One region of the Streptomyces sp. R-07 genome, then DNA from elsewhere that is predicted to be linked to it. Evidence: riboswitches for the same ligand, from Rfam matches in the RefSeq annotation. Region 1 holds a riboswitch; each other region holds the start of a gene.
The links. Region 1 has a riboswitch for cobalamin ahead of cobN (cobaltochelatase subunit CobN). Riboswitches for the same ligand answer to the same signal wherever they lie in the genome.

Region 1 (7,367 bases):
TTGGCGCAGCCGGGGCGTCCGGTGCAGGCGGTGACTCCGGTGCCGGGCGCGTCGGGGCGGGTGATCAGGCCGTACGACTCCAGTGCGGGGAGCCTGGCGGGGTCGGTCACGGCGACCACCCCGCGCCAGGGCGTGAGCCGGAGTTCGTCGGCCTCGTCGGCCAGGGCCCGCAGCTGGGTGGCGGTCAGCCGGCCGAGCGGGGCGAGGACATGCAGGGCGCGGTCGCCGAGCGGCCCGGGCGCGGGCGGCCGGGACGCGGGCAGCGGCGGTACGGGTACGGGCTCCGCCGTGATCCCGGCGCGCGCGAGAGCACCGGCCCAGTCGGGTTCGTGTCCGTCGGGCAGCTCGTGCGGCCGCCACGCCCCGTTCCCGGCGGCCTCGGCGGCGTCGAGGAAGGCGAGGGCGGCGGCGAGGGCGGCCCGGACGGCGTCGGTGGCGGCGAGGCGGAACACCCTCCCCCCAGGACTTCTTCCTGGGAGGTGCGCCCAGCCCAGCCGCAGCTGGACGGACCCGTCCTGTCCTGCGATCAAGCTCACATCGCCGCCGAGCCCGGCGACGTCTCCGCGCCCGTCGTCCAGGAGGAACAGGAATCGTCCCGAAAGGGACGCCGCCCGAGGTTCGGCGCACAGGGCGCTGTCCAGTTCACGCGCCCACAACTGCACGTCCGCGTGGCCGAGTCCGTCGAGTCCGGCGCCGGGCGAGGCCACGATGTTGCGGACGCGCTCGTGGGTGGGGGAGGGCAGCAGGCCCGCCCCGGCCAGAAGGGATGCCAGCGCCGCCCCGCAGTCCTCGGGGAGGCCGCGCAGCTCCGCGTTGCCGCGCGAGGTGATGCTGATCCGTCCGTCGCCGAGGGTCTCGGCGGCGTGCGCCAGGACCTCGGCCTGAGGGGCCGTCAGGCGCCCTGCGGGCAGGCGCAGTCGGGCCAGGCGGCCGTCGTCGGCGGGGTGCAGGCGCAGCGCCCCGGGGCAGGCGTCGCCACGGTCCCGTATGCGAGCTTCGCCCGGTTCGGGCGTCGGGGGTGGGGTGGGCGGCATGGCGGCGAGCATACCCACGGGGAACCGCCTGACCACCGGGTGTGATCCGGCCGACTCTCCCGTTCCCTCCGGCCCGGAGACCGCACGATCTAGGATGCAGATCGGCATGGGGTCCCAGGACCCCGGGGAGGAAGCCCGGTGAGAATCCGGCGCGGTCCCGCCACTGTGAGCCCGTACCCGCGAGGGAAGGGTGAGTCAGGAACTCCCTTCCCCAAGCTCTCGGCTTCGCTCGAGCAGGGGAGGCCCCAACCCATACGACCACCCGGGGCGCGGACAACCCCGAGGAAGGCCTGAGCTCGCCATGCTCCTGCTGTTGTCGCACTCCGACACCGACCTGCTCAGCGCCCGCGCGGCGAACGCCGCCCAGGGCGGCCCCGCGGTCGAGTACCGCTTCGCCAACCCCTCCCGCCTCCCCCTCGCCGACCTCCCGGCCCTCCTCGACGGCGCCGACCTCGTCGTCGTCCGGCTCCTCGGCGGAGTCCGCTCCTGGCAGGAGGGCCTGGACACGGTCCTCGCCGCCGGAAAGCCGGTCGTCGTCCTCAGCGGCGAACAGGCCCCGGACGCACAGCTCATGGAGGCCTCCACCGTCCCCGTCGGCGTCGCCACCGAGGCGCACGCCTACCTGGCGCACGGCGGCCCGGCCAACCTGGAGCAGCTGGCCCGCTTCCTCTCCGACACCGTCCTGCTCACCGGCCACGGCTTCGAGGCCCCGGCGCCCGCCCCCACCTGGGGCCCGCTGGAGCGGGTCGCGAGGAACGACAGCGGCCCGGCCATCGCCGTGCTCTACTACCGCGCCCACCACATGAGCGGGAACACCGCCTTCGTCGACGCCCTGTGCGGGGCGATCGAGGACGCCGGCGCACGGGCCGTGCCGCTGTACGTGGCGTCCCTGCGCGCCCCCGAGGCGGAGCTGATCTCCGTACTGCGCGGAGCCGACGCGATCGTCACGACCGTCCTCGCCGCGGGCGGCACCAAGCCCGCCGAGGCGCAGGCCGGCGGTGACGAGGAGGCCTGGGACGCGGGCGCGCTCGCCGCGCTCGACGTGCCGATCCTCCAGGCCCTCTGCCTGACCGGCTCGCGCTCGGCCTGGGAGGAGAACGACGAGGGCCTCTCGCCGCTGGACGCCGCCAGCCAGGTCGCCGTGCCCGAGTTCGACGGCCGGCTCATCACCGTCCCCTTCTCCTTCAAGGAGATCGACGAGGACGGCCTGCCCGCGTACGTCGCCGACGCCGAGCGCGCGGCCCGCGTCGCCGGGATCGCCGTCCGGCACGCCCGGCTCCGCCACATCCCGAACGCCGAGAAGAGGCTGGCGCTCGTCCTCTCCGCGTACCCGACGAAGCACTCCCGCATCGGCAACGCGGTCGGCCTCGACACCCCCGCCTCCGCCGTCTCGCTGCTCCGCCGCCTGATCGCCGAGGGGTACGACTTCGGTCCCGTCGAGGACCTCCCCGGCCTGGTCTCCGGCGACGGCGACGAGCTGATCTACGCCCTGATCGAGGCCGGCGGCCACGACCAGGACTGGCTGACCGAGGAGCAGCTCGCGAAGAACCCGGTCCGCATCCCGGCCGCCGACTACAAGCGCTGGTACGCGACGCTGCCCGAGGAGCTCCGCACACACGTCGAGGAGCACTGGGGCCCGGCTCCCGGCGAGATGTTCCTCGACCGCTCCCGCAACCCGGAGGGCGACATCGTCCTCGCCGCGCTCCGGCGCGGGAACCTGCTGATCCTCATCCAGCCGCCGCGCGGCTTCGGCGAGAACCCGATCGCGATCTACCACGACCCCGATCTCCCGCCGTCCCACCACTACCTGGCCGCCTACCGCTGGATCGCCGCCCGCGCCGAGGACGGCGGCTTCGGCGCCGACGCCATGGTCCACCTGGGCAAGCACGGCAACCTGGAGTGGCTGCCCGGCAAGAACGCCGGCCTGTCCGCCGCCTGCGGCCCCGACGCCGCCCTCGGCGACATCCCGCTGATCTACCCGTTCCTCGTCAACGACCCGGGCGAGGGCACCCAGGCCAAGCGGCGCGTCCACGCGACCCTCGTCGACCACCTGGTGCCGCCGATGGCCCGCGCCGACTCGTACGGCGACATCGCGCGCCTGGAGCAGCTGCTCGACGAGTACGCGCAGATCTCCTCCATGGACCCGGCGAAGCTGCCCGCGATCCGCGCCCAGATCTGGACCCTGATCCAGGCCGCCAAGCTCGACCACGACCTCGGTCTGGAGGAGCGCCCGGAGGACGACGGCTTCGACGACTTCCTGCTGCACGTCGACGGCTGGCTGTGCGAGGTCAAGGACGCCCAGATCCGCGACGGCCTGCACGTCCTCGGCGGCGCACCGGAGGGCGAGGGCCGCGTCAACCTGGTCCTCTCCATCCTGCGCGCCCGCCAGATCTGGGGCGGCACGCAGGCGCTCCCCGGCCTGCGCGAGGCCCTCGGTCTCGACGAGTCGGCCGCGACCCGCACCACCGCCGACGAGGCGGAGGCCAAGGCCCGCGAGCTGGTCGAGGCGATGGAGGCCGCCGGCTGGGACGAGGCGGCGATCCCGGAGATCGCCGCCGCGTACGGCCCCGACGTCCGCGAGGTGCTGTACTTCGCCGCTCGCCAGGTCGTGCCGCGCCTCGCCGCCACCACCGACGAGCTGACGCACGCCGTGCACGCCCTGAACGGCGGCTTCGTCCCGGCCGGCCCGTCCGGCTCCCCGCTCCGGGGCCTGGTCAACGTCCTGCCGACCGGCCGGAACTTCTACTCCGTCGACCCGAAGGCCGTGCCGTCCCGGCTCGCCTGGGAGACCGGCCAGGCGCTCGCCGACTCGCTCCTGGAGCGCTACCGCACCGACAACGGCGAGTGGCCGACCTCGGTGGGCCTCTCCCTGTGGGGCACGAGCGCGATGCGCACCGCCGGCGACGACGTCGCCGAGGCGCTCGCCCTGCTCGGCGTCCGCCCGCTGTGGGACGAGGCCTCGCGTCGCGTGAACGGCCTGGAGCCGATCCCGCTCGCCGAGCTCGGCCGCCCGCGCGTCGACGTCACGCTGCGCATCTCGGGCTTCTTCCGGGACGCGTTCCCGCACGTCATCGGTCTTCTCGACGACGCCGTACGGCTCGTGGCCGGGCTCGACGAGCCGGCCTCGGACAACTACGTACGGGCCCACACGCAGGCCGACCTCGCCGAGCACGGCGACGAGCGGCGCGCCACCACCCGCATCTTCGGCTCGCGGCCCGGCACGTACGGCGCGGGCATCCTCCAGCTGATCGACTCGCGCGACTGGCGCACGGACGCGGACCTCGCCGAGGTGTACACGGTGTGGGGCGGGTACGCGTACGGTCGCGGGCTCGAAGGCCGGCCGGCGCGGGCCGAGATGGAGACGGCGTACAAGCGGATCGCGGTCGCCGCGAAGAACACGGACACGCGCGAGCACGACATCGCCGACTCCGACGACTACTTCCAGTACCACGGCGGCATGGTCGCGACCGTGCGCGCGCTCAAGGGCACGGCCCCCGAGGCGTACATCGGCGACTCGACCCGCCCGGAGACCGTCCGCACCCGCACGCTGGTGGAGGAGACCTCACGGGTCTTCCGGGCGCGCGTCGTGAACCCGCGCTGGATCGAGGCGATGCGCCGCCACGGCTACAAGGGCGCGTTCGAGCTGGCGGCGACCGTCGACTACCTCTTCGGGTACGACGCGACGACGGGTGTCGTCGCCGACTGGATGTACGACAAGCTGACGCAGGAGTACGTCCTCGACGCGGAGAACCAGGCCTTCCTGAAGGAGGCCAACCCGTGGGCCCTGCACGGCATCGCGGAACGCCTCCTGGAGGCGGAGTCGCGAGGCATGTGGGAAAAGCCGGACCCGGAGACGCTGGCGGCCCTCCGCCAGGTCTTCCTGGAGACGGAGGGCGACTTGGAGGGCGACGAGTAGGGCCTCCCCCCCCCGCCCGTGTGGGCAATCGTCCCGCAGGGCGGGACGGGTGGGCACACGGGACGGCGCCTTCAGCGGCGCCTCCGCGTTCCGCGCCTTGACCCGCACCCCAGTGGCGCCGCACAACGCGGTGCGGGTTCAGGCGCGGGAGCCTCTGGCGCCGGCAAGGGCGCCGTCGGGGGTGGCGGGGGTGGGCGCGGAACGACCGCCCACAACGGGCGGCGGGGGCAGTTCGAGGTGGCGGCCTCGGAAGCCCGCGCGGAGGCGGCGGTCGTGGCTGGCCACGATCAGCGTGCCCCGGTACGACGCCAGCGCCGCCTCCAGCTCCTCCACCAGCCCCGGCGCCAGGTGGTTCGTCGGCTCGTCCAGGAGCAGCAGGTCCGCCGGCGCGGAAACCAGAAGGGCCAGTTCCAGCTTGCGGCGCTGGCCCGCAGAAAGCAGCCGGACCGGGGTCGGAAGATCCCGGGCCGGGAAGAGCCCGAGGGCGAGCAGTTCGTCCTCGCGGCCCTCTCCGAAGGCCTCGCCCACCGTACGGGGGTCGAGGGGTGAGGTCGTGTCCTGGCGGAGCAGCCCGACCCGGGCGTGCACGGTCACCGTGCCCGCGTCCGGGACGAGTTCGCCCGCCAGGACCCGGAGGAGGGTGGTCTTTCCCGCGCCGTTGGGCCCGGTGAGCAGGAGCCGTTCGCCCGGGTCGAGGTGCAGGGCGTCGAGGTGGAGCCGGCCGTCGACCCGTACGCCCGTCAGGTCGACGGCCGCCCCCTCGCCGTCGAGTTCCGCGCGGAACCGGAGCGGCTCCGGCGGCGCGGGGACGGGGTGGTCGGTGAGGCGGGCGAGCTTCTCGCGGGCGGAGCGGATGCGGCTCATCGCGCCGTGCGCCCGTGACCGGGCCCGGAAGGCGCCCGCCCCGCTGAACGCGGCCGGGGCCTTGCGGGGGATCGCGGAGAACCGGTCGATGTTCGTGTCGGCGAGGGCCCGGTGCCGGGCGAGCTCGGCCTTCCACTCCTCGTGCTCCCGCTGCCTGCGGGCCCGTTCGGCGGCGCGTCCGGTCAGGTAGCCGCCGTAGCCGTCGCCGTACCGCCGCACGGTGTGGCGGTCCTCGTCGACCTCCAGGACGGCGGTGGCGACCCGGTCGAGGAAGACCCGGTCGTGGGAGACGGCCACGACCGTGCCCCGGTGGGCGCGCAGCCGCTCCTCCAGCCAGGCCACGGCCTCGTCGTCGAGGTCGTTGGTCGGCTCGTCGAGCAGCAGCAGTTCGGGCTCGGCGGCGAGGACGCCGGCGAGGGCGAGCCGGGAGCGCTGCCCGCCGGAGAGCGTCCCGAGCGGCCGGTCGCGCTGGAGCGGGCCGGGCTCGCCGAGCCGCCGGAGGGTGGTCTCGACGCGACGGTCGGCCCCGGCGCCGCCCCGGGCCTCGTAGGCGGTGAGCAGTGCGTCGTATCCGGCGAGGTCGCCGGTGCCGGCGAGCTCCGCCTCGGCCGTACGGATCGCCCGCTCCAACTCGCGTACCTCCGTGAGCGCGTGGTCGACGGCGTCGCCGACGGTGGCGTCCGGGGGGAGGTCGAGGGTCTGGGCGAGGTGGCCGAGGCCGCCGGGGGCGTCGACGGTCACGGTGCCGTTGTCGGGGGTCTCCAGGCCGGCGAGGAGCCGGAGGAGGGTGGACTTCCCGGAGCCGTTGTCACCGACGACGCCGAGGCGTTCGCCGGGCCGGACGGTGAGGGAGACCCGGTCGAGCACGGTCCGGTGGTGCACGTACCGGTCGTCGTAGCGCTTGGTGACGTCGGTGAATCGGGCACGGAACAAGGGGCCACCTCCGGCGTCTCGGGAACTCTCGACACGAGACGTCTCGTCTCGCTTCATCGACGGTACGCCACGGCCGCCCCCTTCGCAAGACGCTCCGTCTCGCCACGGCCGGCTTAATCAGGCGGAGGCGGAGGCGGGCGCGGACGCCCCGGGGCGGATCGACGCGGCGGTCGGCGCGGCCGAGCGCGAGCTCTTCGGTGACCTGACCGAGGCCGAACAGACGCTGCTGCGCGGCCTGTTGGACCGCGTGGTGGTGGACGCCGCCGACGACGACTGCGGCGCGGAGTTGGGCGTACGCGTACCGGACGGATTTCCGCCGGGGCCGATGATTTCCCGTCGGGCCGGGGGTCTACCCCCGTGAAAGGCCCACCACCGAGGAGATCACCATGGCCGAGACCGACACCCGGATCCTGGACACCGCCGGCGCGACCCTGCGCTACGACGTGCGCCCCGGCACCGGCACCGACGAGCGTCCCCTTCTGCTGATCGGCTCCCCCATGGACGCGAGCGGCTTCACCACGCTCGCCTCCCACTTCACCGACCGGACCGTCGTGACGTACGACCCGCGCGGGGTGGCCCGCAGCGAGCGCACCGACGGCGCCGCGGAGACGCTCCCCGAG
Region 2 (7,367 bases), 1.5 Mb from region 1:
CACCGAGTTCGACGACGAGCTCGCGCAGCTCATCGACGACATGTTCGCCAGCCAGAAGGCCGCCGAGGGCGTGGGCCTCGCCGCGAACCAGATCGGTGTGGACCTCAAGGTCTTCGTCTACGACTGCCCCGACGACGAGGGCGTCCGGCACACCGGTGTCGTGATCAACCCGGTCCTCCAGGAGCTCCCGGCCGAGCTGCGCGTCCTGGACGAGTCCAACGAGGGCTGCCTGTCCGTGCCGACGGCGTACGCCGAGCTGGCGCGCCCCGACTACGCGGAGGTCCACGGCCAGGACGCCCAGGGCAACCCGATCAAGGTGCGCGGCACCGGCTACTTCGCCCGCTGCCTCCAGCACGAGACGGACCACCTGTACGGCTTCCTGTACATCGACAAGCTGTCGAAGCGTGACCGCAAGGACGCCCTGCGCCAGATGGAAGAGGGCACCCCGCGCTACGAGACGGTCCCCAACGCCTGACCCCATGACGAAGGGCCCCGCACTCCGAGGAGTGCGGGGCCCTTCGCCGTACCGGCCTTAGAAGTCCTCGTCGAGGTCCACCGAGCCCTCGACCGCCACCTGGTAGGCGGACGGGCGGCGTTCGAAGAAGTTGGTCAGTTCCTGGACGCCCTGGAGCTCCATGAACGCGAACGGGTTCTCCGAGCCGTACACCGGCGGGAAGCCGAGGCGCTGGAGGCGCTGGTCGGCGACGCACTGGAGGTACTCGCGCATCGACTCGGTGTTCATGCCCGGCAGTCCGTCGCCGCACAGGTCGCGGCCGAACTGCAGCTCCGCCTCGACGGCCTCCTTCAGCATGTCCGTGACCTGCTGCTGGAGCGCGTCGTCGAAGAGCTCCGGCTCCTCCTTGCGGACGGTGTCCACGACCTCGAAGGCGAAGTTCATGTGCATCGTCTCGTCCCGGAACACCCAGTTGGTGCCGGTCGCCAGGCCGTGCAGCAGGCCGCGGGAGCGGAACCAGTACACGTACGCGAAGGCGCCGTAGAAGAACAGGCCCTCGATGCACGCCGCGAAGCAGATCAGGTTCAGCAGGAAGCGGCGGCGGTCGGCGGCCGTCTCCAGCTTCTCGATCTTCTCGACCGAGTCCATCCACTTGAAGCAGAACTGCGCCTTCTCGCGGATGGAGGGGATCTCCTCGACCGCGTCGAAGGCCGCCGCGCGGTCGGCCGGGTCGGGCAGGTAGGTGTCGAGCAGCGTCAGATAGAACTGGACGTGGACCGCTTCCTCGAAGAGCTGACGGCTCAGGTACAGCCGCGCCTCCGGGGAGTTGATGTGCTTGTAGAGCGTCAGCACCAGGTTGTTCGACACGATCGAGTCGCCCGTCGCGAAGAACGCGACCAGCCGGCCGATCATGTGCTGCTCACCGGGGGTGAGCTTGGCGAGGTCGGCGACGTCCGAGTGGAGGTCGACCTCCTCCACGGTCCAGGTGTTCTTGATGGCGTCCCGGTAGCGCTCGTAGAAGTCCGGGTAGCGCATGGGACGGAGCGTGAGCTCGAAGCCCGGATCCAGGAGGTTCTTCTTCTCGGTACTCATTACTGGCAGGCCTCGCAGGACTCGGGGTTTTCCAGGGAGCAGGCGACGGCGTCCGCGTCGGGGGCCGCCTGCTGGACGGGGATCGGGGCGGCGGCCTGTGCCGCGCGGGCGATCCGGGTCGCCGGGCGGGAGCGCAGGTAGTACGTCGTCTTCAGGCCCTGCTTCCAGGCGTACGCGTACATCGACGACAGCTTGCCGATCGTCGGCGTCTCCATGAACAGGTTCAGCGACTGCGACTGGTCCAGGAACGGGGTCCGGTCGGCGGCCATGTCGATGAGGCCGCGCTGCGGGATCTCCCAGGCCGTGCGGTACAGCTCGCGCACCTCGGCCGGGACCCAGGTGAAGCCGGCGACCGAGCCGTTGGCGTCGCGCAGCGCCTCGCGGGTCTGCGCGTCCCACACGCCGAGCTTCTTCAGCTCGTCGACGAGGTACGAGTTGACCTGGAGGAACTCGCCGGACAGCGTCTCGCGCTTGAACAGGTTGGAGACCTGCGGCTCGATGCACTCGTAGACGCCCGCGATCGAGGCGATCGTCGCGGTCGGCGCGATGGCGAGGAGGAGGCTGTTGCGCATGCCGACGGCGGCGATGCGCTCGCGCAGCGCGGCCCAGCGCTCCGGCCAGTTGAGCTCCACGTCGTAGTGGTCGGGGTGCAGCACGCCCCGCGCGGTGCGGGTCTTGTCCCAGGCGGGGAGCGGGCCGCTGCGCTCGGCGAGGTCGGCGGACGCCTCGTACGCCGCCAGCATGATCCGCTCGGCGATCCGGGTGGACAGCGCGCGCGCCTCGGGGGAGTCGAACGGCAGCTTCAGCTGGAAGAAGACGTCCTGGAGGCCCATCGCGCCCAGGCCGACCGGGCGCCAGCGGGCGTTGGAACGCCCGGCCTGCTCGGTCGGGTAGAAGTTGATGTCGACGACCCGGTCGAGGAAGGTGACGGCCGTGCGGACGGTCTCGTCCAGGCGCTCCCAGTCGATGTCCGAACCCGACACGAAGGCGCCCAGGTTGACCGAGCCCAGGTTGCAGACCGCGGTCTCACCGTCGTTCGTGACCTCGATGATCTCGGTGCACAGGTTCGAGGAGTGGACGACCGTGCCGGGCTCGGCCGTCTGGTTCGCGGTCCGGTTGGACGCGTCCTTGAAGGTCATCCAGCCGTTGCCGGTCTGCGCGAGGGTCCGCATCATCCGGCCGTACAGGTCGCGGGCCGGCATCGTCTTGCGGGCCAGGCCCGCCGCCTCGGCCTTGCGGTAGGCGGCGTCGAACTCCTCGCCGTACAGGTCGACGAGCTCGGGCACGTCCGCCGGGGAGAACAGCGACCACTCGGCGTCGGCGTTGACCCGGCGCATGAACTCGTCCGGGATCCAGTGCGCCAGGTTCAGGTTGTGCGTACGGCGCTGGTCCTCGCCCGTGTTGTCGCGGAGCTCCAGGAACTCCTCGATGTCCGCGTGCCAGGTCTCCAGGTAGACCGCGGCGGCGCCCTTGCGGCGGCCGCCCTGGTTCACGGCGGCGACGGAGGCGTCGAGGGTCTTCAGGAACGGCACGATGCCGTTGGAGTGCCCGTTGGTGCCGCGGATCAGCGAACCGCGGGCGCGGATGCGGGAGTAGGAGAGGCCGATGCCGCCCGCGTGCTTCGAGAGGCGCGCGACCTGGTGGTAGCGGTCGTAGATGGAGTCCAGCTCGTCCTGCGGGGAGTCCAGGAGGTAGCAGGAGGACATCTGCGGGTGGCGGGTGCCGGAGTTGAAGAGCGTGGGGGAGGACGGCAGGTAGTCCAGACGGCTCATCAGGCCGTACAGCGCGGCCACCTCGTCGAGCGCGCGCACCGAGTCGTCCTCGGCCAGGCCGGAGGCGACGCGCAGCATGAAGTGCTGCGGGGTCTCGACGACCTTGCGGGTGATCGGGTGGCGCAGCAGGTAGCGCGAGTAGAGGGTGCGCAGACCGAAGTAGCCGAAGCGGTCGTCGCCGGCCGCGTCGATCGTCGCGTCGAGCCGCTCCGCGTGCAGCGCGACGAACTCGGCGGTGCGGTCGGCGATCAGGCCCTCGCGGTGACCGACGGCGACGGAGGCCGAGAAGCAGACGGCGCCCTGGCCGGCCGCCTCGTCGGCGATGGTGATCGTGAGGAGCCGGGCGGCGAGCCGGGAGTACGCCGGGTCGTCGGCGATCAGACCGGCGGCCGCCTCCGTGGCCAGCTCGCGCAGCTCCGCCTCGTCCGACGTGGCGCTGCGGCCGCGCAGCGCGGCGGCGGCGACCTTGCCGGGGTCGGTGTCCGGGAGGTCGGCGGTGAGATCGGTCAGGGTCCGCAGGAGTACGGTCCCGGGTCCGTCGGTCTCGATCGCTGCGGCCGGATCGGCGGGCGCGATGGTCACGTGGGGGCTCTCCCTCGCTCGGCTCGGGGCCAGGGCGGGGAGGCGGGAACGGGGCGGCCGTACGCACGGCGGCACCGCGTCCACCGACCCAACTCCGCGAGGCCCGGACGTCTGTGGCACCCGGACCGGACGGACCGGGCGCGCTGCCGGCAGGTCCTCGGACTCACCCCGTACGAAACCGCACGAAGCACACCGTTGCGGGACAGTTCCGGATTCGCGCCGGATTCCCCTGCGTCGACAGCGAGCATGAGCATACATGTGGGGGGCGCCGCTCGTGGCACCCCCCACATGTTGTGTCGGTCCCGGCAGTCACAGCTCCAGGGCGTACGTCAGCAGAGAGTGGTCGGGGATCGGCTGCCAGTCCCGGTCCGGGGTGCGGACGAAGCCCATCCGCTCGTAGATCCGGTGCGCCGAGACCATCTTCGAGTCCGTGGAGAGCACGAGCCGCGCGCACTCCGGCAGGGCCCTCGCCCGGTCCACGCACGCGCGTACGAGCGCCTCCCCGACGCCCCTGCCGCGGGCCCCGGGTGCCACCACGAGCATCCGGAACTCGGCCTCGCCGGTGACGCCGATGTCCGCCCAGGTGGTGCCGCCGGGGGCGAAGGTCACCCCGCCGATGATCCCGCCCTCCGCGTCGACGGCGACGAGCACCTCGCTCTCGCGCGCCCGCCGGGCCGTGTCGCGGAGCACGTCCAGATAGAAGTCGTCCTCGCCGTGCAGCAGCAGCCCGTCGTTCAGATAGGTCAGCCCGGTCAGGTCGCCGAGCTCCTCGTACTCCTCGGGCCGTACCGCCCTGATCGTGAAGTCCATGCGCCCCAGTCTGCCTCCGCCGCACGCGAAGGGGCCCGGAGTTTCTCCGGGCCCCTCTGGTGCGCGTCCGTGGGTCAGTGCACCGCGGCGCCGACCGTCGGGAGGTCCTTGACCCCGGCGTCGCCCGCGTCCGCCGTGTAGTCCTCCGGGGAGGTCTCGTCGACGCCCTCGGGGGCCTTGACGGCCTTGAGGACGAAGGTCAGGACGACCGTGACGACGACGTTGAGCACGAAGGAGGTGAGACCGATGTAGCCGATCTCGCCGATGCCCGGGATCTCGGCGGAGGAGCCGCCGAAGTGCTTCTGGGTCGGGCTGGCGACGCCGTACGCGGCGAGCGTGCCGTAGACCATGCCGACGGCCCAGCCGGCGAGCAGCGCCCAGCGGTGGAACCAGCGGGTGAAGAGACCGCCGACGAGCGACGGGAAGGTCTGCAGGATCCAGATGCCGCCGAGCAGCTGGAAGTTGATCGCGACCGTCTTGTCCATGGTCAGGACGAAGACGAGCGCGCCGACCTTCACCAGGAGGGACACCAGCTTGGAGACCTTGGTCTCCTGGGCCGGGGTGGCGTCCGGCTTGATGAAGTCCTTGTAGATGTTGCGGGTGAAGAGGTTGGCCGCGGCGATCGACATGATCGCGGCCGGGACGAGCGCGCCGATGCCGATCGCGGCGAACGCGACGCCCGCGAACCAGTCGGGGAACATGGTCTCGAAGAGCTGCGGGATGGCGAGCTGGCCGTTCTTGACCTTGATCCCGGCGGCGATCGCCATGAAGCCGAGCAGCGCGAGCAGGCCCAGCATCAGCGAGTACAGCGGCAGGATCGTGGTGTTGCGGCGGATGACGTTGCGGCTCCGGGACGACAGCGTCGCCGTGATGGAGTGCGGGTACATGAAGAGCGCGAGCGCCGAGCCGAGCGCGAGCGTCGCGTACGTCCACTGGCCCGCCTCGCCGGGCACGAGCGCGCCCTTCGGCTTGCCGGTGGCCGGGTTGACCGTCGCGTACGCCTCGCCGGCCTTGGCGAAGATCTCGTCGAAGCCGCCCAGCTTGATCGGGATGTAGATGATCGCCACCGCGATGACGATGTAGATCAGGGTGTCCTTGACGAAGGCGATGAGCGCCGGGGCGCGCAGGCCGGAGGAGTACGTGTACGCCGCGAGGACACCGAAGGCGATGAGCAGGGGCAGGTCCTTGACGAACCAGTTGGTGCCCTCGCCGCCGCCGACGCCCATCACGTCCAGGACGGCCTGGATGCCGACGAGCTGGAGCGCGATGTACGGCATGGTGGCGAGGATGCCGGTGACCGCCACCGCGAGCGAGAGGCCCTTGGAACCGAAGCGGCCGCGCACGAAGTCGGAGGTGGTGACGTATCCGTGCTTGTGCGAGACCGACCAGAGGCGCGGCAGGAAGGTGAAGATCAGCGGGTACACCAGGATCGTGTACGGCACGGCGAAGAAGCCGGCCGCGCCCGCCGCGTAGATGGCCGCGGGGACGGCGACGAAGGTGTACGCCGTGTAGAGGTCGCCGCCGAGCAGGAACCAGGTGACCCAGGTGCCGAACGAGCGGCCGCCCAGACCCCATTCGTCGAGGCTGTGCTCGTTCTCGGCCTTGCGCCAGCGCGCGGCCAGGAAGCCCATGACCGTGACGGCCAGGAAGAAGAAGACGAAGACGCCGAGCGCCACGCCGTTCACGCCGGTCACGTCCTTCATCGCGCGTCACCTCCCTTGCGGGCACGCTGGTCCAGCTGCCACAGCTTGTACGCGACCATGGTGAGCACCGTGGAGATCAGCACCCAGAGCATCTGGTACCAGTAGAAGAACGGGATGCCGGCGAAGAGCGGTTCGACCTTCGCGTAGGAGCTCACCCAGAGCATCGCCACGAACGGGGCGAACAGGCAGAGCGCGATCACCACCCGCAGGGCTGTGATGGTCGGTTGTTTCCCTTGTGTCGCATCTGGCGTGTCTGACATGGCGATTCCCGTCCCCTCGCTGATCACCTCGGTAATGCTGGGGAAATCTAGGGGACTGCTCCCGTGCTGGGAACCCCTGTCCGCATAACGGAAGCGATTCTTCGGGGCTTCGTCGGAGCCGGCCCCCTCGCCGCTTCAGAGCCAGCCCTCCTTCGCCGCCCGCACGCCCGCCTCGAACCGGCTGCGCGCGCCCAGGCGGTTCATCAGCTCCGAGCTCATCCGGCGGACGGTCCGCAGCGAGACCCCGAGCCGCCGGGCCGCGATGTCGTCCGTGCAGCCGATGCCCAGGAGCATCAGCAACTCCCGCTCCTGCGGGGAGAGGTCGTGCGCGTCGCGGCGCGGGGCCTCGCCGAAGGGGGTGCCCGCGTCCCACAGCCGGTCGAAGAGCACCACGAGCGCGTGGACCAGGCCGGGGCTGCGCACTTCGAGCGCGCCCGCGCGGCCGTCCTCCGGGTCGACGGGGACGAGCGCGGCCTCGCGGTCGACGATCACCATGAGCATCGGGACCACGGGCACGGTCCGCGCCTCGCCGCCGAGGTCGCAGTACCAGCGCACGTACTCGACGGTCGGCGGGTCGTTGCGGAAGCTCTCCTGGTAGATCGAGCGGATCTTCACCCCGCGCTCCAGGGCGAGTTGGTCGAGCGGCTGGCTCGCGTCCATGGTGTCCGGGAGCTGGGCGCCGCCGGGCAGCAGC
Region 3 (7,367 bases), 2.1 Mb from region 1:
CGACGAGCAGCGGGCGGCGCGAGGGGTCCCGCAGCCGTTCGACCCGCAGCACGTCATGGGCCTTGAGCAGCCCGGCGGACAGCGGCGTACGGCCCCCGGTCGGAAGCTTCTCGAGGCGGGCGGCGGCCGCGTCCACGGACGAGGTCGGCGGCAGCGCGACCTCCGCGTCCCGGCCCCGGAAGGTGACGAGACCGACCTTGTCGCGCCGCTGGTAGGCGTCGAGCAGCAGCGAGAGCACCGCGCCCTTCACGGCGCTCATCCGCTGCCGCGCCGCCATGGAGCCGGAGGCGTCCACGGCGAAGAGCACCAGGTTCCCCTCCCGCCCCTCCCGGGTCGCCTGCCGCAGGTCGTCGCGGCGGACCACCAGACCGGGCCCGGACCGTCCGCGCGCCCGCTGGTGCGGGGCGGCGGCCTGGACGGTCGCGGCCAGGTGCAGCTTGGTCAGCGCGCCCCGGGGCCGGGTCGAGCCGGTGGTACGGCCGTGCTCGGTGCGGGCCCGGGAACGGCGCCCGGCCGCGCCCTCGCCGACACCGGGCACGCTCAGCACCTTCGTACGGAAGGGCTCCGCGGCCTTGACGGCGGCACGCTCACCGGCACCGGAGCTCTGCGGCGCGGGCGCGGGTGACTCCTGGGGGGCCGGTACGTCGTCGGCCGCGGGCCCCTCGCCCTGCGGCGGAATGCCCCCGCCGTCCGGGCCACCGCCCCCGCCCGGACCACCGTCACCGGGACCGTCCGGCTCGGGATCGTCCTCCGGTTCGTCCCCCTTGAACTGCTCCAGGGTCTCGTCGAGCTTGTCCTCGTCGAGGCCGGGCGCGTCGAAGGGCGAGCGCCGGCGCCGGTGGGGGAGGGCCAGGAGCGCGGCCTGCCGCACGTCCTCCGAGGTCACCTCGGTCCGCCCCGCCCAGGCGGCGAGCGCGGTCGCGGCCCGGGCCATCACGATGTCGGCGCGCATGCCGTCCACCTCGAACGCGGCGCAGGTCGCGGCGATCTGGAGGAGCACCGCGTCGCCGAGCGTCACCTGGGGCAGCAACTCCCGGGCGGCGACGATCCGTTCGCGCAGCGCGGCCTCCTCGCCGGCCCAGCGCGCGGCGAAGGCGACCGGGTCGTCCTCGAAGGCGAGCCGCCGCCGGACGACCTCCACGCGCAGCTCCGGGTCCCGTGAGGCGGCCACCTCGACGGTCAGCCCGAACCGGTCGAGCAACTGCGGCCGCAGTTCGCCCTCCTCGGGGTTCATGGTCCCGACGAGCAGGAACCGGGCGGCGTGGCGCACGGAGACGCCCTCGCGCTCGACGTGGGAGGCGCCCATGGCGGCGGCGTCGAGGAGATGGTCGATGAGATGGTCGCTGAGGAGATTGACCTCGTCGACGTACAGGATCCCCCGGTGCGCGGCGGCGAGGAGCCCCGGCTCGAAGGCCTTCACGCCCTCGGCGAGCGCCTTCTCGATGTCGAGCGCGCCGACGAGCCGGTCCTCGGAGGCGCCGACGGGCAGCTCGACCATCCGCGCGGGACGGGAGGCCCCGGGCGCGTCGTCGTGCGGCCCGTCCGGGCAGCCGGGGTCGGGCGAGCCGGGGTCACAGCTGAACCGGCAGCCGGCGACCACGGGCACGGCGGGCAGCAGCTCGGCGAGCGCGCGCACGGCGGTGGACTTGGCGGTCCCCTTCTCACCCCGGACCAGCACACCGCCCACGGCCGGGCTCACGGCGTTCAGCAGCAGCGCGAGCCGCAGGTCGTCCATGCCGACGACGGCGGTGAACGGATACCGGGTACTCATCGGGTGATCGCTCCTTCGGTTCGGGTGTCTGCGGGTCCTGGGGTCCTCACGGCGCACCCGGCGGCACGAACGGCAGCCCCGTCGGGGCGCCCTGCTCGATCAGCCGCAGCAGCGCGTCCGTGTCCGCGTGCTCCTCGATCAGGTCGCCGAGCCGGTCGAGCTGCTCCTCGCGCAGCGCGCCGAACGACGTGTCCGGCGCCGGCACGAACCGCCGCCCGGCCGCCGCCGCGACCTCCCGCAGGAACGCCCGCCGGAAGCCGTCGCTCTCCAGCGAGCCGTGCCAGTGGGTCCCCCACACGGAGCCGACCCGGCACCCGTCGAGGAACGCGTCCCCGCCGAGCACCTCGGCCACGCCGTGGTGGATCTCGTACCCCTCGACCCGCTCGCCGAGCGCCTCGCCGACCGGCCGCGCGAGGGTCTTCTCGACCCCGAACCGGACCCGTACGGGCAGCAGCCCGAGCCCGTCGACGACGCCGGCCTTCGACTCGACCTCGTCCTCGATGCGCTCGCCGAGGGCCTGGAAGCCGCCGCAGATGCCGAGCACCGGCCGGCCCTCGGCCGCGCGCCGGACGAGGGCGTCCGCGAGCCCCCGCTCCCGCAGCCACGCCAGCGCCTTGACCGTGCCCCGGGTGCCGGGCACGACGACGAGGTCCGCGTCGACGAGCTCCTCGGGCCGGTCCACGAACCGGACGACGACGCCCGGTTCGGCGGCGAGCGCGTCGACGTCCGTGAAGTTGGACATCAGCGGTACGGCGCACACGGCGACCCGCAGCACGTCCGCGCCGACCGGCGGGGCGACGACCGACTCGCGGACGGTGCCCCGCAGGGAGACCCGGAGGCCGTCCTCCTCGTCGATGCCGAGCCCGTGCGCGTACGGCAGGACACCGAAGGTCCGGCGCCCGGTGAGCCCGAGCAGCATGTCGAGGCCCGGCTCCAGGAGCGTCACGTCGCCCCGGAACTTGTTGACCAGGTAGCCGGCGACGAGCGACTGGTCCTCGGGGCTCAGCAGCGCCGTCGTCCCGAAGAACTGGGCGAAGACCCCGCCGCGGTCGATGTCCCCGACGACGACCACGGGCAGCTTCGCGGCGCGCGCGATGCCCATGTTCACGATGTCCGTGCGCCGCAGGTTGATCTCGGCCGGACTGCCCGCCCCCTCGCAGATCACGGCGTCATACGTGCCCCGGAGTTCCTCCAGGCACGCGAGCACGGGCTCGAAGAGTTCCTTCTGCCGGCCGCCGTGGTAGCCGCGGGCGCTCAGTTCGCCGACCGGCTTGCCCATGAGGACGACCTGGCTGGAGCGGTCGCTGCCGGGCTTGAGCAGGACCGGGTTCATCAGCGCGGTCGGTTCCACCCGGGCCGCCTGCGCCTGCATGGCCTGGGCGCGGCCGATCTCCGCGCCCTCCCTGGTGACGAAGGAGTTCAGGGACATGTTCTGTCCCTTGAACGGCGCGACCTTGACGCCCCGCCGGACCAGCCAGCGGCAGATGCCGGCCGTGACGACGCTCTTGCCCGCGTCGGACGTGGTCCCGGCGACGAGCAGCCCCCCACCCCTCATGCGTTCCTCCGCTTCAGCGCGCTCGCGATCATGCGGCCGCCCACGCAGGCGGCCAGGGTCAGTCCGGTGATCCGGCGGGAGAGCCGGACCGCGCGGTCGATGTCGGCGACCTCGACGGGCCGCCCCTCCCCGTTGAGGACGGGCCGGTGCTCGACCCGTCCGGCGTACGAGAGGGTCCCCCCGAGCCGTACGCCGAGCGCGCCCGCGAAGGAGGCCTCGACCGGGCCCGCGTTGGGGCTCGGGTGCTTGGCGGCGTCCGCCCGCCAGGCCCGTACGGCTCCGCGCGGGTTCCCGCCGGCGACGGTCGCGAGCACGGCGGTCAGCCGGGCGCCCGGCCAGCCGGCCACGTCGTCGAGGCGGGCCGAGGCCCAGCCGTACCGCCGGTACCGGGGGGACTTGTGGCCGACCATCGCGTCGAGGGTGTTGACGGCCCGGAAGCCGACGAGCCCCGGCACACCCGCGACGGCGCCCCAGAAGAGGGCGCCGACCACGGCGTCGGAGGTGTTCTCGGCGACGGACTCGACGACCGCGCGGGCCATCGCGGGACCGTCCAGGGACTGCGGGTCGCGGCCGCACAGGTGCGGCAGCCGCTCCCGGGCCACCTCCAGGTCCCCGGCGGCGAGGGCTCCGCCGATCGCGCGGGCTTCGCGTCCCAGGGTCGTCCCGCCGACGACGGACCAGACGGCGGCGGCGGTGAGCGCGACGGATCCGGCGCGGCTGCCCCGTACGGTACGGGCGGCGAGGGCGCCGGCCGCGACGGTGGCGCCGGCGCAGACGGCGGTGTGCAGGGCGCCCCACCCGCGGTGGTCGCGCCACAGGGCCCGTTCGACCCGGCCGGCCGCCCGGCCGAACGCGGCGACGGGATGTCCGCGGCGGGGGTCGCCGACGAGCAGATCGACGGCGAGGCCCGCGGCCGCGCCGTACGCGAAGATTCCGGTGGCTCTGGAAGGTCTGGGGGTGCGGCCGGGCATGGCGCTGTGTCCTCACTCAGGGTCCGCGCCCTGGATCGACGTGACCGGCGGCGAGAGTTCCTGACTCCCGGACCCTTCGGATCCGGTCACAGTGGCGGGACCGCGCCGGATTCGCACCGGACTTCCTCTACTGCCGCCGTAATGGCCTCGGCAGTCCACCACGGCCCGAGACAGCCGTCAACTCACCCTTGACCTGCACCGCGTCACTGTGCGAAGCACCACAAACACGGCACCGGAAACGGAGACGGCCGGGCGGCCCGCACCCGAAGGTGCGGACCGCCCGGCCGAGGTACCGGGGACCGTCAGGCGACGATCAGGTAGATGCCGTACGCCACGGCCGCCAGGCACAGGGCGAATGAGGCGTAGGCGCCGGTGCGGGCCAGGACGGCGGAGCCTCCCTGGGCGGCGGCCTGCTCCTGCTTGGAGAGGCCGATGACACCGAGGGTGAAGAGGCCCACGAGGGCGACGGTCGCCACGAGGCTGACTCCGAAGACGGAGCCGAGGGCTGCCCAGTCGATCTTCATGCTTGGTTCCAGTTCCTTAGACCGCGGCGGCGGGGGCCGGGGGAGCGGCCGGGTCCGTGGGGACCGGCGCGGGGATGGTGGTCTTCAGGTCCTCGTCCGCGACGGCGGCGACGGAACCGGCCGGCGGCGGGGTGACGGCCGCGATCGCGGTGGTCACGACGCCGTCGGGCTCGGCCTCGGTCTCGACGTCGTTGACATTGGTGTGGTCGACCGGCTGGCGGCGGGAGACGAGCCAGATGCCGACGCAGGAGGCGGCGAGGAAGGCCGCGACGACGTAGACGCCCCAGGAGCCCTGACGGGCGACGTACTCGGCACCCGCGCCGACCAGGCCTGCGGCCGGCAGGGTCAGGCCCCAGGCGACGAACATGCGGGTGGCGGTCGACCAGCGGACGACACCGCCCTTGCGGCCGAGACCCGCACCCATGACGGCGCCGGAGACGGAGTGCGTGGTGGAGAGGGAGAAGCCCAGGTGGGAGGAGGCCAGGATGACCGTGGCCGCGCTGGTCTGGGCGGCGAAGCCCTGCTGCGGCTGGAGGTCGGTGAGGCCCTTGCCCATGGTGCGGATGATGCGCCAGCCGCCGAGGGCCGTGCCGAGCGCGATCGCCGTACCGGCGGAGACGATGACCCAGACGGGCGGGTTGGAGCCGGGGGCGAGGGTGCCGCCGGCGACCAGGGCGAGGGTGATGATGCCCATGGTCTTCTGCGCGTCGTTGGTGCCGTGGGCGAGGGAGACGAGACCGGCGGAGGCGATCTGTCCGACCCGGTAGCCCTTGGCGGTGTCCTTCTCGGAGGTCTTGGCGCCGATCTTGTACGTCAGCTTCGTGGCCAGCATCGCGGCGAGACCCGCGACGATCGGCGCGGCGACGGCCGGGATGAGGACCTTGCTGACGACGACCTCGCCGTTGACGCCACTGACGCCGATCGAGGCGACGGTCGCGCCGATGAGGCCGCCCATCAGGGCGTGGGAGGAGCTGGAGGGAAGTCCGACCAGCCAGGTCACCAGATTCCAGAGGATCGCGCCGACGAGCGCGGCGAGGATCACTTCGGGCTGGATGCCGTCCTCGTTGACCAGTCCTTTGGAGATCGTCTTGGCGACCTCCACGGACAGGAACGCGCCGACGAGGTTCAGCACGGCGGACATGGCCACCGCCGTCTTGGGCTTGAGTGCACCGGTCGAGATGGTCGTGGCCATCGCGTTGGCGGTGTCGTGGAAACCGTTCGTGAAATCGAACACGAGAGCTGTCACGACCACAATGGCGAGCAGCAGCGTGATGTGTTCCATTTACCCAGGCAATCGTTTGACGTCAGTGGCTCGTCGAACGTAAGCAACCTGGGTGAACGGAAGGTGAACTGGGGCGGGCGGCGTGGTGTCCCTATCCGGTGTCAAGGGATTCCGCTTGTGGCCCCGGAGTGCCCGGTGTCCACGATGCGGTCACCGGGCAAGCACGGGGAATCCCGGTCCTCCCGGGGCACATACGACCTGCCCCGGTTCCTCCCCGCCCACCCGGTTCCGCTCCCTGGACAGCACCATCCGACCGGGGGACCCCCCTGACGAGACCCATGTCACTCCCCGAGGCGACCCCGCCCCCGTTCCTCCCACCCGTTCCCACCCGGCTCGCCCCCGCCCGTTCCCACCCGGCTCGTCCCACCCGGTCTTCCCCCGCCCGGGTCCGTCCGGTGGCAGGCCCACCCCGCCCTGCCGACACTGGGAGCGTGCGCCCGGCTACAGCGACGGCAGTGGCCGTCACCACCCTGATCGGTGTCGGCGCGGCCGCTCTCGCGGCCGGCCGGTACGCCAGCGATGTCGCCCTCAGGGCGCCGTCCGGACGACCACTGCCCGGAGACCCCAGACTCACCGTGCACGCCACGGGACCCGAGCGGGTCACCCTCACCCGCAGCCTCGCCTCGCTGCGCCCCGGCACGTACGGGATGGAGGCCCCCGGACTGCACGCCGTCCTCGGCCCCGTCCTCGACCGGGTCCCGCACACCGCCGACACCGTCGTCCGCCGCCTGGAGCGGGTCGAGCTCGGCGCCCTCGGGCCCGGCGTCCACGTCCGGCTCACCCCCCAGCTCCACCGGGGCACGCCGATCAGCGCCCTCGGGCTCGCCCACGAGGACGTCGAGATCCCCGGCGAACTCGGCCCCCTGCCCGCCTGGCTCGTGGCCGCCCCCCGCACCACCTGGGTGATCGCCCTGCACGGCCTCGGCACCACCCGCGAGCACCCGATGAACCTGCTCCCCTTCTTCAACCGCCGCAAGATCCCCGTCCTCGTCCCCGCCTACCGCGGCGACGAAGGAGCGCCCGCCTCCCCCGACGGCCTCGTCCACCTCGGCGACTCCGAATGGCGGGACGTCGACGCCGCCATCCGCTACGCCGTCCGCCGCGGCGCCCGGAAGGTCGTCCTGCACGGCTGGGGGACCGGCGCCGCGATGGCCCTGCGCGCCGCCGCCGAGTCAGGCGTACGCGACCGGATCAGCGGCCTCGTCCTCGACTCCCCGGTCCTCGACTGGGAGGCCACCCTCCGCAACCTCGCGTCGGCCCGCCA
Region 4 (7,367 bases), 2.5 Mb from region 1:
GTCCTGGGCGCTCGCCCCGATGTCCCCCGTCATGGACGGGACGGCGACGGTGAGGGCCATGCTGTCGACGACCAGGACCAGGGTGCTGAGGCACAGCACGACCAGGATCCACCAGCGGCGTGGGTTGCGGGTGTCCATCGGGAGTTCCCCCTCGGGTTTCGTTCGCGCCCTCTTGGAGCGCCCTTCGATGCGAACACTGTACGCAGCTGCGCACACTGTTCGCAACCCAGGAGACCTGTACGCTGGATGCGAACGCCGTACGCAGTGAAGGAGGACCATGGCCGCCAAGGCGAACCCCGTCCCGTCCGTGTGGGCCCGCGAGCAGTCCGCCCCCGATCAGCCCGCGCTCAGCCGGGCCGCGATCGTCCGCGAGGCCGTCGTCATGCTCGACGCCGACGGCATCGAGGCGCTCAGCATGCGCAAGCTCGGCGCGCGGCTGAACGCCGGCGCGACCTCCCTCTACCGCCATGTCGCCACCAAGGACGAGCTGATGGAGCTCGCCGTGGACGAGGTCGCCGCCGAGATCGCCGTCCCGCCCGCGGGCAGCCCCTGGCGGGCCGCCGCCACCGAGGCCGCCGGGTCCTTCCGCGCGACGGCCCTGCGTCACCCCTGGCTCTCGTCGACCCTCGGCCAGGCGGGCCTCGCCTACCTGGGTCCCAACCTGATGTCGTACTCGGAGCGGCTCGCCGCCCTGTTCTCGGCGGCCGGGTTCCCCGAGCCGAGCCGAGCGATCGACACCCTCCTGTCGTACGTCATCGGCATGAGCACCACGGAGGCCGCCTGGCTCACCACGGTCGCCCGCTCCGGCGAGACCGAGGCCGGGTTCATCGCCCGCCTCATGCCCGCCGCCCAGCAGGCGGCGTCCGGCCACGACCACCTGGCCGAGGCGTACGCCGACGCCGCCACGCACGCGGCGGTCGACCCGGTCGCCATCAGGGACGCCAAGTTCGCCTACGGGCTGGACGTGGTCCTGGACGGTCTGGAGATGCGGCTCCCCCGCTAGGGGGTGTCTTGTCGATGCGGAACGGGTGCGCGTGGTGCGCACCGGACCCGGCCAGGTGCGGGTGACCGGCCGGGAGTCCGGGGTGGACGTGGTCGAGCTCGGCCGGGTCCTCGCGGGGCCAGAGGAGCGCCGCGCCCACGGCCCCGAGGAGGGCGAGGGCGGCGAGCACGGCCGCCGAGGCGGCGGGTCCCGCCCACGCGGCGAGCCCGCCGGCGAGCGGGTAGGCGAGCAGCCAGCAGGCGTGCGAGAGGGAGAACCGGGCGGCGAAGGCGGCCGGCAGGTCGCCGCTGCCGACCGAGCGGCGCACCACCCTGCCGCCGGGGGTGAGGACCGCCGAACCGGCCGCGCCGGCGAGCAGCCAGACCGCGAGGAGCGCGGGCCAGGACCAGGCGCCGGGGGCGGCGGCGAGGCCGAGGGCGAGGAGGGCGAGGGCCCCGGGCAGGACGAAGGCCGCCCGCACCATGACGGCCCGGTCGTCCGCCCGCCTCAGGACGCGCGGCAGCAGCAGCGCCACGGCCATGGACCCCGCCCCGTAGGCCCCGAGCGCGAGCGGGACGTCCCCGGCGGGGCGGCCGAGGGTGTCGCGGACGAGGAGCACGGTGTCGACGAGGACGACGGCCCCGGCCGCCGCGACGGCGAGGTCGAGCGCGAGGAGGGCGCGCAGGCGCGGGGTGGCGAGGAGGAGCCGGATGCCGAAGGCCACCTTGGCGTACAGACGCTCCCCGGCTCCCTCCGTCCCGGTGTCGGGCGGTGCGGGCAGGGTGGTCGTCCGGACGAGGAGGGCCGAGGCGAGGAATCCGGCGGCGGTGCCGGTGAAGAGCCAGGAGTACGGGACGACGGTGAGCAGCGCGGCGGCGAGCACGGGGCTGACCAGGCTCTCCAGGTCGTAGGCGAGCCGGGAGAGCGAGAGGGCCTCGGTGTAGTCGCGCTCCTCGGGCAGCACCTGCGGGATCGTCGCCTGGAAGGCGGGGGTGAAGGCGGCGGAGGCGGCCTGGAGCAGGAGGATCAGGACGTACACCTGCCACACCTGCGTCACGAACGGCAGGGCGAGCGCGACGGTCGCCCGCGCCAGGTCCATCGAGACGAGCAGCGTCCGCCGGGGCACGCGGTCGGCGAGCGCGCCGGCGAGCGGGGCGATCCCCACGTACGCGGCCATCTTGAGGGCGAGGGCGGTGCCGAGCACGGCGGCGGCGTCCGCCCCGGCCAGGTCGTACGCGAGGAGGCTGAGCGCCACGGTCGCGAGGCCGGCGCCCGCGAGGGCGACGACCTGCGCGCCGAGGAGACGGCGGTAGGTGCGGTTGCGCAGCACGGACAGCATGAGGGCGCCCCCGGTCGGCCACGGCGGACGGCTGAGACCTCCACCGTAGCCGACGCGTGCACGAGTGCGCACATGTTCACGTCAGTCGTGCCAGGGCTCTCCGGTCACCTGGTGGTCGGCGCGGCTGATCGCCTCGACGACCAGGCGCTTCAGGTGCCCGTCCGGCATCGCGTACACGACCCGGCGCCCGTCCTTGCGGGTCGTGACGAGCCCGCCGAGGCGCAGCTTGGCGAGGTGCTGGCTGACGGCGGGACGCGCGGCGCCGCACGCCTCGGTCAGGGCGCTCACGTCGGCCTCGCCCCGGGTGAGCAGCCACAGCAGATGGAGCCGGGTGGGGTCGGAGAGCAGCCCGAACACCTCGGCCGCCGCCGCGAGTTCACGCGCTCCCGGGGTCCGCTCGTGCGGGCGGGCGGCGGCAGCGGGGTCTACGGACTCGGGCGTGGACATGGGCCCACCGTACCCAGGAAGCGGATGTGCGGGCGCCCCTCGGGCCCGGGTTGGGTCACGGCGCTGCGGACCCGGTAGACCTCGGCGATGAGCTCCTCGGTGAGGACCTCGTCCGGGGTGCCGCTCGCGACCACCCGGCCCCGGGCGAGGACCACGAGCCGGTCGCAGTGCATCGCCGCGAGGTTGAGGTCGTGCAGGGCGACGACGGCGGTGAGGCGGAGGTCCGCGACGAGGGCGAGGAGGTCGAGCTGGTGCTGGATGTCGAGGTGGTTGGTGGGTTCGTCGAGGAGGAGTTCGCGCGGTTCCTGGGCGAGGGCGCGGGCGATCTGCACGCGCTGGCGTTCGCCGCCGGAGAGGGTCCGCCAGGGCTGCCGGGCGCGTTCGGTGAGCCCGGTCCGTTCGAGGGCGGTGCGGACGGCGGTCTCGTCGGCCGCCGACGGCGGCGTCCAGGCCCTGCGGTGCGGGATACGGCCGAGGCGTACGACGTCGGCGACGGTCAGGTCGGTCTGGGTGTCGGCCTGCTGCTCGACCGTGGCGAGGCGCCGGGCGACCGTGCGGCGGCCGAGCCCGGCCAGCGGGTCGCCGTCGAGGGTGACGACTCCGGCGTCGGGGGCGAGGACGCCGGCGAGCAGGCTCAGGAGGGTGGACTTGCCCGAACCGTTGGGCCCGAGCAGCCCGGTGACGGTGCCGGGAGCGAGGGTGAGGCTGACCCCGTCGAGGACGAGGGTGCCGCCGGCCGTGCGCGAGACCCGCTCGGCGCGAAGCCCTGCGCCCGCGTGGGCGCTCGCGCTCATCGGCTGCTCCTGGTGCGGTACAGGACGAGGACGAAGGCCGGTACGCCGATCAGCGAGGTCACCACGCCCACCGGCACCTCCTGCGGGTCGAGGACCGTACGGGCGAGCGTGTCGGCCCAGACGAGGAACACCGCCCCGGCCAGCGCGGTGACCGGCAGGAGGCGGGCGTGCCCGGGGCCGGCGAGGGCACGGGCGGCGTGCGGCAGGACGAGGCCGACGAAGCCGATCGCGCCGGCGGCGGAGACCAGGGCGGCCGTCAGGAGGGCGGTGACGCACAGCAGGACGAGCCGGGTCCGCGCGACGGCGACGCCGAGGGCGGCGGCGGCCTCCTCCCCGAAGGCGAAGGCGTCGAGGGTCCTCGCGTGTCCGCCGCAGACCAGCAGCGCCGCCGCGAGGACGGCGAGGCACACCCACACGTCGCTCCAGCCGGCCCCGGCGAGCGAGCCGAGGAGCCAGAAGAGCACGCCCCGGGTGGTCTCCGCGTCGGCGGCGGTCATCACGACGAAGGAGGTGAGGGCGGAGAAGAGCTGCATCGCGGCGACGCCCGCGAGCACCACCCGGTCCGTCGAGCCGCCGAGCGTGTGGCTGAGCAGCAGGACGAGCGCGAAGGAGACCACCGCTCCCAGGAACGCCCCGCCGGTGACGGAGAGGACTCCTCCGCCGACGCCGAGGACGACGACCGCGACGGCGCCGGTCGAGGCGCCGGAGGAGACGCCGAGGACGAAGGGGTCGGCGAGCGGGTTGCGCAGGAGCGACTGCATCACCGCCCCGCAGACGGCGAGTCCGGCGCCGCAGACGGCGGCGAGGACGGTGCGGGGCAGCCGCAGGTCCCAGACGATCCCGTCGCGGATCGGGGAGAGTGCGGAGACGCCGCCGCCGAGGTGGGCGGCGACCACGGAGCCGACCTCGCCGACGCCGATGTCCGCCGGGCCGATGGTGATGGCGACGGCCGCCGACAGGACGAGGAGGGCGAGGCCGGCGGCCGTCCACAGCAGCGCCGTGGCACCGGCGCGTACCGGCGTGGCCGCGGACGAAGGCGTGGGCGTAGGCGGCGCGGGCGTGGGCGTCAGAGAGGTCGTGCTCACTTCGCGAGACCGTACGAGCGGAGCGCGGCCGCCACCTTCTCGACGCCCTCGACGGTGCGGAGGGTGGGGTTCATGGCCTGGCCGCTGAGCAGGACGTACCGCTTGTGCCGCACCGCCGTCATGTTCCGGGTGACGGGGTCGGACTCCAGGAACTCGATCTTCTTGGCGGCGCTCTCGGCCGACTGCGCGCGGCGGCTCAGGTCGCCGATCACGAGGACGTCGGGGTCGCGGTCGGCGACGGTCTCCCAGTTGACCTGGGGCCATTCCTCGCGCGTGTCGTCGAAGACGTTCTTCGCGCCGAGCGCGTTCGTGACGATGCCGGGGGCTCCGCAACAGCCCGCCATGTAGGGCGCCTTGGCGTCGGAGTACCAGTAGAGGACGGTGGCGTCGGTGAAGTCGGCCGCCGCCGTGGCCCTCGCCACCCGGGCCTTGAGCCCGGCGACGAGCTTCTCGCCCCGCTCGGGGACCGCGAACACCCGGGCCAGGTCGCGGATCTCGCCGTAGACCGTCTCCATGGTGAGCGGGCGGGTGCGGACGCCGTCGCCGTCGCCGCTGTTGTCCTTCCCGACGCAGTCGGTGGGCGACAGGTAGGTGGGGACGCCGAGCTGCTCGAAGCGCTCGCGGGGAGCCACGCCGCCCTTGCCGAGGGTGTACGCGAACGAGGCGGCCGCGAAGTCGGGTTCGGTGTCGAGGACCTTCTCGAAGGAGGGGTAGCGGTCGGCCAGGCGCGGCACCTTCGCGTTCTCCTTCTCCAGGCCCTTCAGGACCGGGTCCGTCCAGGTGGCGGTGCCCACCATGCGGTCGGCGAGGCCGAGGGAGAGCATGATCTCCGCCGCTCCCTGGTCGAGGGCGACGGCCCGGCGCGGGGCGCGGTCGACGCGGACCGGCCGTCCGCAGTTGTCGTCGAGGGTCACGGGGTGGCCGCGCTCCGGGGACCCGGCCGCGTCCCGCGCGGACGCGTCCTTCCCGGACGGCCGGGCGGATCCGCCGCCGCAGCCGGTCAGCGTCGCGGTGAGGAGCAGGACGCCGGCCAGGGAGAGCACGGCGGAGCGGACGGGGTGTGCGAGCGGCACGGGGACTTCCTCTGCGGCCACGGCTCATACGCGGAGCCTGTCGTACGGTGCTCCCCGGGCAGCGGCGTGCCGCCGGGGCCGCCAGCAGGTCTTCGGACTCGGGGTCAGCCGGACGGAGCGCCTTCCCGGGCCCGTCGTGCCGCCCAGTGGCCGATGCTCCGCCCGTCGCCCTCACCGCTGCGCGTCAGTTCCGGTCTTCCACCGGATTCCCTGACCCGTGCACGTACCCGTTCAGGTGCGTACAAAGGTGCGACTGGCCTCGGCACAGTACCACCGGCCGATCTTCGTGCCGGGGGCCCCGGCCGGTGTCAGAGGCGCAGCTCCTTGGCCTCGAAGCGGCCGTCGCCGAGGACCAGGACGAAGGAGACCTGCTGCCCCTCGGAGACCGTGCGGTCCGCGCCCTCGATGTCCTCGGCGCTGAAGTACACCTGCTCCTCGGAGCCCACGGGGACGACGAAGCCGTACCCGCCGAGACGGTTGAAGGACTGCACGAACCCTTTGCTTCTGCCTTCCACGGCGGCCTCCTCGTCGTCACGGCGACGCGGGCGAGGGTGTCCGGGCCGGGGCGCCCGAGTCCGCGTCTCAGGGGAGATGTACCCCGTCGGTCCGTGCTTCGCCACCGCCGTCGTGTGCGCCGTTCACCCCGACGATCTCGTACAATGTTCAACAGAGGCCCGCTGCCGGATATCCCCCGTGTCCGTCAGCGGGCCTCGTCTACCCTCCGGGCCCCCACGGATCAGGCGCGGCCGCCCGGGTACGCGATCCGCGCCGTGATCCTGGCGATGCGCCGCGCGGACTCCTCCGGCGGGGCCACGGGCTGGACGATGTGGCTGACGGTGAGCCGCACGATCGTCTCGACGGCGAGTCCGCGGGACTCCTCGTCGACGTCGGGCCAGGCCTCGATCGCGTACGCGTCGAGCATCGCCATCGCGGTGCCGAAGACCGGCTCCGGGCGGGTCGTGAGGTAGGCGAGGAGATCGTCCTCGCCGCCGCGCGCCGCGAGCAGGACGCTCTTGATGAGGGGGTTGTCCACGGCCTGCTGGAGCGTGTAGCCGACGCCCGCCACGGCCGCCGCCTCCAGCTCTCCCCGGTGGGAGTCGAGTTCGCGCTGGATGCCGACCAGGAAGCCCTCCAGCTCGCGCTGGATCAGGGCGTTGCCGATGGCCTCCTTCGAGCCGAACTCGTTGTAGAGCGTCTGGCGACTGATGCCAGCGGCCCGCGCGATGGCGGTCATGCGCAGCACGCCCCAGCCGTCGGCGGCCACGAGCCGGTAGGCGGCGTCGAGCACCTGCTCACGCAGGAGGGACCGAACACTCTCGCGAAAACGTGTCATCGTGCCCCCACTTTATCCACCGGGCACTGTCCAGAGGATTGACGCTCAAGGGGCTTTCCGTCTATCAACTGGACAGAACGCATGTGAAGTGTCCACCCTCTCCGAGGAGCCGGCCTTGGCCCTGCACAGCGACTCCCCCGAAGCCCCCGCCGCCTGGCGCGACCCCAAGCGCTGGCTCTGGCTGCTCGGCCTGCTCATCCCGGCCTTCCCCTTCCTCTCCTGGGGACTGGTGAACGCCACCGGACTCCGCCTCTTCTGGTGGACCGGGATCCTCGTCCTGTACGCGATCTTCCCGGTCGTCGACCACCTCATCG

Region 2: it holds a riboswitch for cobalamin, as region 1 does, so the genes downstream of both, ACN9M0_RS24485 (ribonucleoside-diphosphate reductase subunit alpha) here and cobN (cobaltochelatase subunit CobN) in region 1, are expected to answer to the same signal.
Region 3: it holds a riboswitch for cobalamin, as region 1 does, so the genes downstream of both, ACN9M0_RS07870 (cobalamin biosynthesis protein) here and cobN (cobaltochelatase subunit CobN) in region 1, are expected to answer to the same signal.
Region 4: it holds a riboswitch for cobalamin, as region 1 does, so the genes downstream of both, ACN9M0_RS29145 (ABC transporter substrate-binding protein) here and cobN (cobaltochelatase subunit CobN) in region 1, are expected to answer to the same signal.

The regions. Positions count from the first base shown of each region.
Region 1 is NZ_CP183978.1:3,802,446-3,809,812, reverse strand. It holds gene ACN9M0_RS17335 (cobalamin biosynthesis protein CobG) at 1-1,046, opposite strand, end outside; cobalamin riboswitch at 1,125-1,259, shown strand; gene cobN (cobaltochelatase subunit CobN) at 1,336-4,950, shown strand; gene abc-f (ribosomal protection-like ABC-F family protein) at 5,089-6,747, opposite strand; gene ACN9M0_RS17320 (alpha/beta fold hydrolase) at 7,134-7,367, shown strand, end outside.
Region 2 is NZ_CP183978.1:5,315,789-5,323,155, forward strand. It holds gene def (peptide deformylase) at 1-475, shown strand, start outside; gene ACN9M0_RS24480 (ribonucleotide-diphosphate reductase subunit beta) at 533-1,546, opposite strand; gene ACN9M0_RS24485 (ribonucleoside-diphosphate reductase subunit alpha) at 1,546-3,900, opposite strand; cobalamin riboswitch at 4,032-4,154, opposite strand; gene ACN9M0_RS24490 (GNAT family N-acetyltransferase) at 4,210-4,710, opposite strand; gene mctP (monocarboxylate uptake permease MctP) at 4,785-6,413, opposite strand; gene ACN9M0_RS24500 (DUF3311 domain-containing protein) at 6,410-6,673, opposite strand; gene ACN9M0_RS24505 (LuxR C-terminal-related transcriptional regulator) at 6,809-7,367, opposite strand, start outside.
Region 3 is NZ_CP183978.1:1,750,385-1,757,751, reverse strand. It holds gene ACN9M0_RS07880 (putative cobaltochelatase) at 1-1,771, opposite strand, end outside; gene ACN9M0_RS07875 (cobyric acid synthase) at 1,818-3,326, opposite strand; gene ACN9M0_RS07870 (cobalamin biosynthesis protein) at 3,323-4,297, opposite strand; cobalamin riboswitch at 4,333-4,472, opposite strand; gene ACN9M0_RS07865 (hypothetical protein) at 4,600-4,821, opposite strand; gene ACN9M0_RS07860 (inorganic phosphate transporter) at 4,838-6,103, opposite strand; gene ACN9M0_RS07855 (alpha/beta hydrolase) at 6,535-7,367, shown strand, end outside.
Region 4 is NZ_CP183978.1:6,350,797-6,358,163, reverse strand. It holds gene ACN9M0_RS29175 (MFS transporter) at 1-138, opposite strand, end outside; gene ACN9M0_RS29170 (TetR/AcrR family transcriptional regulator C-terminal domain-containing protein) at 278-1,003, shown strand; gene ACN9M0_RS29165 (MFS transporter) at 933-2,321, opposite strand; gene ACN9M0_RS29160 (ArsR/SmtB family transcription factor) at 2,403-2,768, opposite strand; gene ACN9M0_RS29155 (ABC transporter ATP-binding protein) at 2,747-3,562, opposite strand; gene ACN9M0_RS29150 (FecCD family ABC transporter permease) at 3,559-4,632, opposite strand; gene ACN9M0_RS29145 (ABC transporter substrate-binding protein) at 4,644-5,720, opposite strand; cobalamin riboswitch at 5,787-5,993, opposite strand; gene ACN9M0_RS29140 (cold-shock protein) at 6,029-6,235, opposite strand; gene ACN9M0_RS29135 (TetR family transcriptional regulator) at 6,457-7,053, opposite strand; gene ACN9M0_RS29130 (alkane 1-monooxygenase) at 7,169-7,367, shown strand, end outside.